2 linked regions of the Variovorax paradoxus B4 genome follow. The protein of the gene in region 1 interacts with the protein of each later gene in a pairwise test. Links are inferred from orthologs where the notes say so. Each region holds a gene or a part of one and is shown in the gene's direction. Other genes may lie near its edges. The genes, in order: glmS and VAPA_RS23570.

Region 1 (3,198 bases):
CGGCACCCTGGGCTCGAACTTCGCGCGCTTCAGGCTGAAGAAGGCCTTGACGTTGCGCACGTTGGCGTCGGCCGTGAACAGGCGCTGGGTCAGCGCGCCGTAGTCCGGCATGTCGCGCGCCGCCACCACCAGAACGAAGTCCGGCCCCGGCGAGACGCGCCAGCATTGCTGCACGGCGTCGTCGGCGATCACGCGGGCTTCGAAGGCATCGAGGGCCGCGGCGTCCTGCCGGTCCAGCGAGATCTCGACCACCGCCTGCAAGCCGTGGCCCAGCACCGCGGCGAGCCGATCGGGCGAGAGCAGCGCGACCTGGCGCTCGATCAACCCCTCCTGCCGCAGGCGATGAACGCGGCGCAGGCAGGTGGGCGGCGAGATGCCCAGGTCGGCCGCCAGCCGCTGGTTGGTCTGCGAAGCGTCGCGCTGGAGCGCATCGAGCAGGCGAAGGTCTATTGCATCCAGAGAAATGGATTCCATATTCAATTGGATTATGGAATAAAAATCCACTTCTCTGAAGTGATGAAAGAAAAGTTCGAAATGAATGAAATTTCGAATGCATATTTTTTCAACTGCTTCCTACCATCGAGCCTCTTCTTCATTCAAAGGCAGCTCACCATGTGCGGCATCGTCGGCGCAGCGTCCCATCGCAACATCGTTCCGGTCCTGGTCCAGGGCCTCCAGAGGCTCGAATACCGCGGCTACGACTCCTGCGGCGTGGCGGTCCATGCGGGCGGGCTCACGCGGGCGCGCACCACGTCGCGCGTAGCGGACCTCGTCACACAGGTGCGCGAAGACCATGTCGAAGGCCTGACGGGCATCGCCCACACGCGCTGGGCCACGCACGGCGCGCCCGCCGTGCACAACGCCCACCCGCACTTCAGCCATGGCCCCGGCGCCGATGCGCAAGGCGCGCGGCCGGGCCGCATCGCGCTGGTGCACAACGGCATCATCGAGAACCACGAACCCCTGCGCGCGGCGCTCGAAGCCAAGGGCTACGTGTTCGAGAGCCAGACCGACACCGAGGTCATCGCCCACCTCGTCGACAGCCTCTACGACGGCGACCTGTTCGAGGCCGTGAAGGCCGCGGTGCTGCAATTGCACGGCGCCTATGCCATTGCCGTGATGTGCCGCGACGAGCCGCAGCGCGTGGTGGGCGCGCGCGCGGGCTCGCCGCTGATCCTGGGCGCGGGCAAGGAGGGCGGCGAGAACTTCCTGGCGAGCGACGCCATGGCGCTGGCCGGCGTGACCGACCAGATCGTCTACCTCGAAGAAGGCGACGTGGTCGACCTGCAGCCCGGCAAGTACTGGATCGTCGACCGCAACCACAAGCCCGTGCAGCGCCAGGTGCGCACCGTGCAGGCGCACAGCGGCGCGGCCGAGCTCGGCCCGTACCGTCACTACATGCAGAAGGAAATCTTCGAGCAGCCGCGCGCCATCGGCGACACGCTCGAGGGCGTGGCCGGCATCGTGCCCGAGCTGTTCGACGGCATCGGGCAGGACGGCGCCACCGGCGCGAGCGCGCACCGCGTGTTCAAGGACATCGACAAGATCCTCATCCTGGCCTGCGGCACCAGCTACTACAGCGGCTGCACCGCCAAGTACTGGCTCGAGAGCATCGCGAAGATCTCGACGCAGGTCGAGATCGCGAGCGAGTACCGCTACCGCGATTCGGTGCCCGATCCGAAGACGCTGGTGGTCACCATCAGCCAGTCGGGCGAAACGGCGGACACGCTGGCCGCCTTGAAGCACGCGCGGGAGCTCGGCATGGCGCAGACGCTGACCATCTGCAACGTGGCCACCAGCGCGATGGTGCGCGAATGCAAGCTGGCCTACATCACGCGAGCCGGGGTGGAAATTGGCGTGGCCTCGACCAAGGCCTTCACCACGCAGTTGGCCGGGTTGTTCCTGCTGACGCTCGCCATCGCGCAGACCAAGGGCCACTTGAGCGAGGCCGACGAGACGCGCTACCTGAAGGAGATGCGCCATCTGCCCGTCGCGCTGCAATCGGTGCTCGCGCTGGAACCGCAGATCATCGGCTGGGCCGAAGACTTCGCGCGCAAGGACAACGCGCTCTTTCTCGGCCGCGGGCTGCACTATCCGATCGCGCTCGAAGGCGCGCTCAAGCTCAAGGAAGTGACCTACATCCACGCCGAGGCCTATGCCGCCGGCGAACTCAAGCACGGCCCGCTCGCGCTGGTCACCAGCGAGATGCCGGTGGTGGCCGTGGCGCCGAACGACACCCTGCTCGAAAAGCTCAAGAGCAACCTGCAGGAAGTGCGCGCGCGCGGCGGCGTGCTCTACGTGCTGGCCGACGGCGACACAAAGATCAAGGGCAGCGAAGGCCTGCATGTGATCCGCATGCCCGAGCACTACGGCGCACTCTCGCCGCTGCTGCACGTGGTGCCGCTGCAATTGCTGGCCTACCACACGGCCTGCGCGCGGGGCACCGATGTCGACAAGCCGCGCAACCTGGCGAAGAGCGTGACGGTGGAGTGATCGAAGGGGGATTTCGCCGACAGTTGTTCTTTGCCATTAATGTCTGAGACAGCGCATTAAAGTCCGAGACACGGTATTTCGTCGCGCATCTGGACAAATCCATCTATACCCTGCCTACAGGAGCGGGGGCGAGACGATGGGCTTCGCCGCCTCGCCAAGGATTGCGCCACAGCTGGCGGCTCCATCTGGTTGTTCGAGGAATTGGATGCCACGGCCGGAGATGAGAAAACGTATCGTCCCCTGCGGGATTGCAGCGAGCGGTTTGCCGAGGCAGTCGTGGCGTGGCGAGAAGGGCGCGGAGCCTTGCCTGGCCTGAAGCCCGGCGAGCTTCTTCGGCTGTAGGCATCTCCCTGCGGGCGCACCGGACGCATATTGGCTATTTTTTGCCCATCCCCCGATGAAGTTAAATAAGGCTGAAGTAGCAATTTGGTCGTAACTCATTGGCGGCAGTTCGGTCGCGCCCTCGAGGCGACCGAGGCGCTTTCACTTTCGGGGGGCTGATGCGCTCGCACGCTCTTTCATCAATTGCCGGTGTCCCATTGTCCCTCGTGCAGTTCAGGTCGCTGGCGACCACCAGTTCTTTGGTTCTCATCGAATCCAGCCTTTGAGAGGTGCTTCCAAGAAAAACAGATTTCGAGTTCTCCATGGAACCAGTCGCAGCACTTTGCTCTTTAAACAGAGAGGCTGTAGCGCGAGTCATTTCGG
Region 2 (3,263 bases), 3.9 Mb from region 1 along the record:
CTGGGGGCTGACGCGGGCCAGCCTGCGCCTGGGCGGCATGCTCTCGCGCGGCGTGAAGCTCGGGCATGACACCGGCTTCGATTCGGGCAGCACGCTCGACTACGTCTACCGCAACGAGCCGCAGGGCAAGGGCGCGCTGGGCCGCTCCATCGACCGGACCTACCTGGACTCGATCGGCTGGCGCGGCATCCGGCAGCGCAAGATCCACGTCGAGGAGCTGATCCGCATCGCGATGGAGCGCCTGGCCGAGATGCACCGCGACGTGCGCGTGATGGACATCGCGGCCGGCCATGGCCGCTACGTGCTCGACGCGGTGCTTGCGAGCCCGGTCAAGGCCAGCTCGATCCTGCTGCGCGACTACAGCGACATCAACGTGCGCGACGGCCGCGCGCTCATTGCCGAGAAGGGCCTGGAAGACGTGGCGCAGTTCGTGCAGGCCGACGCCTTCGACCGCATCAGCCTGGCCACCGTGACGCCGCGCCCCACGCTCGCGGTGGTGTCGGGCCTCTACGAGCTGTTCCCCGACAACGAGATGGTGCGGCGTTCGCTGGCGGGCGTGGGCGATGCGGTGGAAGACCGCGGCTATCTGGTCTACACCGGCCAGCCCTGGCATCCACAGCTCGAAATGATCGCGCGCGCGCTCACCAGCCATCGCCAGGGCGAAGCCTGGGTGATGCGCCGCCGCACGCAGGCCGAGATGGACCAGCTGGTGGAGGAAGCGGGCTTCCGCAAGATCGACCAGCGCATCGACGAGTGGGGCATCTTCACCGTCTCGCTCGCGGTGAGGGTCGGGTGAACTCCGGGCTTCGCGCCAGATGAAACACCGGCTGGCACAACGGCCATGGAAGCGCGCAGCCGCCTGGCTCGTGTTCCTGGGGCCGCTGTTCTATGCGACCTACGGCCTTGCCAACTGGTGGGCCACCACGCGCGCGCAGGTGCCCTCGATGGCCTTCGAGTGGGAGCGGCAGCTGCCCTTCTGGGCCTGGACGATCTTTCCGTACTGGACGATCAACGTCTTCTACGCGCTCTCGCTCTTCCTCGCGCGCAGCAGGCACACGCTCGACCGACACGCCCTGCGGCTCGTGAGCGCGACGCTCATCGCCTGCACCTGCTTCGTCATCTGGCCGCTGCATTTCAGCTTCGGGCAGCCGGCGGTCGAGGGCGCGCCGGCCTTCTTGTTCAACGCGCTGCGCGGCTTCGACCAGCCCTACAACCAGGCGCCTTCGCTGCACATCGCGCTGGCGGTGATCCTGTGGGACTGGTACCGGCAGTTCCTGCGCGCCCCGTGGGCAAGGCTGGTGCTGCATGTGTGGGCGTTCGCGATCTGCGCCTCGGTGCTCACGACCTGGCAGCACCATTTCATCGACATTCCGACCGGCGCGCTGCTCGGGCTCTTCTGCGTCTGGCTGTGGCCGCTGGAGCGCACGGTTTCGATGCCGCGCGCCTGGCAATGCACGCACGACGCACAGCGCTGGAAGCTCGCAGGCTTCTACGCCATGGGCGCGGTGCTGTTCCTCGCGGCGGCCATGCAGCTGGGCGGTATGGCGCTGTGGCTCGCGTGGCCTTCGGCCTCGCTGGCGCTGGTGGCGCTCAACTACGTCGGCTTCGGCGCCCGCGGCTTCCAGATGAACGGCCGGGGCCGCATGGGCTGGGCAGCGCGCTGGCTGCTTGCGCCCTATCGCCTCGGCGCGGCCGTCAACGCATGGCTCTGGACGCGCAGGCTGCCGGCTTTCGTCGAGGTGGTGCCGGGCCTGCTGCTCGGGCGGCGGCCCACGCGCGCCGAATGGATCGCCGCCGGCCGGCCCCGGCTCGTGAGCCTGTGCGCCGAACTGCAGGCACCGGCGGGCGTGCCGCATGCGCGCTGCGTGCCGATCCTCGACCTGACCGTGCCGCCGACCGTGCGGCTGCAACGCGCGGCCGCGGTCATCGAAGGGCAGCGCCGCAATGCAGAAGGCGCGCCCGTGTGGGTCTGCTGCGCGCTGGGCTTTTCGCGCAGCGCCGCCGCCGTGATCGCCTGGCTGGGCCGCTACGGTGCGGTGGGCGGACTGGCGCAGGCCGAGGACGCCGTGCGCCTTGCGCGTCCGCAGATCGTGCTGCGGCATGCGTGGCGGATGTCGCTCGAGCCATTGGGCACCGCCGCTTCGGGAGCACCACCTCATGACTGACAGCGAACGCGCCACCTGCGCATCACTGGCCGCACTGCTGCGCGCCGCAGCGGTGCTGGCGGTGTGGGGCTTCGCGCTCACATGCATTGCGGCGCTGGTGCTCGCGCTCACGCTGCGCTCGCTGTCGAGCACGGCCGCCATGGGGTTCGGCGCGGTGCTGGTGCTGGGCGCGCTCGAGCGCTATTTCGCGTTCAGGTTGCGCTTCGACCAGGCGCTGTTCGCCGATCTGGCGCGCGGCGCCATCGCATCGCTGGACGCGCTCGACACCGCGCTCGACCGGCTCGGCCTGCGCAGTGCAGAGGCGCCGAAGGCCGTTCGCCCGCTCGACGACCGCGTGCAGGGCACCCGCCAGCTCATGCAGCGGCATGCGATCGTGGTCGCCTGCCAGAGCGCGATGTTTCTCCTTGCCTTGATGACACAGGACCTCTCTTGACCGAAGAAGACGACAACAAAGACCACAGCCCCGAGAGCACGGTGCTGCGCCGCGCGCTGGCCGTGGTCGCGGGCAAGCTGATCATCGGCGCAGCCGGCCTCCTGACCGGTGTGCGCGCCATCTGGAGCGGCACCACGCCCAAGGCCGAGCAGACGCTCTACTTCGCCAACCACACGAGCCACGGCGACTTCGTGCTGCTGTGGGCCACGCTGCCGCCCGACCTGCGCGCGCTCACGCGGCCCGTGGCCGGGCAGGACTACTGGAATGCCTCGAAGCTGCGCCACTTCATCGGCGCCGACGTGTTCAACGCGCTGATGATCCGGCGCGACGGCTCGGGCCAGGGCGAGAACCCGGTCGAGCAGATGAAGGAGGCGCTGGACGGCGGCGACTCGCTCATCATGTTCCCCGAGGGCACGCGCAACACCGGCGACGAGATCCTGCTGCCGCTCAAGAGCGGCCTCTTCCACCTGGCGCGCGCCTGTCCCACCGTGCGGCTGGTGCCGGTGTGGATCGAGAACCTGAAACGCGTGCTTCCCAAGGGCACGCTGGTGCCGATTCCGCTGGCGTGCACGGTGCGGTTCGGCGCGCCGATCCAGCTGGCCGAGGGCGAAGAGAAAGCGGTGTTCCTTGCCCGCGCACGCGCCGCCATGCTCGACCTGCGGCCC

Evidence for each region.
Region 2: the proteins of glmS (region 1) and VAPA_RS23570 interact in binary tests that used the Escherichia coli proteins (3 or more experiments, as listed by UniProt). The link is inferred for Variovorax paradoxus B4 from one-to-one orthologs.

The regions. Positions count from the first base shown.
Region 1 is NC_022247.1:1,164,184-1,167,381, forward strand. The notes cover bases 170-3,052. They hold glmS (glutamine--fructose-6-phosphate transaminase (isomerizing)), read left to right. Parts: upstream 170-612; coding sequence 613-2,493; downstream 2,494-3,052. Other genes in these bases: VAPA_RS05230 (Lrp/AsnC family transcriptional regulator), read right to left, coding at 170-474. Outside these bases: more of VAPA_RS05230, read right to left, coding at 1-169. UniProt on the Escherichia coli protein: Catalyzes the first step in hexosamine metabolism, converting fructose-6P into glucosamine-6P using glutamine as a nitrogen source.
Region 2 is NC_022247.1:5,062,176-5,065,438, forward strand. What follows is about bases 43-2,990. They hold VAPA_RS23570 (phosphatase PAP2/dual specificity phosphatase family protein), read left to right. Parts: upstream 43-815; coding sequence 816-2,165; downstream 2,166-2,990. Other genes in these bases: VAPA_RS23565 (bifunctional alpha/beta hydrolase/class I SAM-dependent methyltransferase), read left to right, coding at 43-796; VAPA_RS23575 (hypothetical protein), read left to right, coding at 2,158-2,598; VAPA_RS23580 (lysophospholipid acyltransferase family protein), read left to right, coding at 2,595-2,990. Also shown: more of VAPA_RS23565, read left to right, coding at 1-42; more of VAPA_RS23580, read left to right, coding at 2,991-3,263.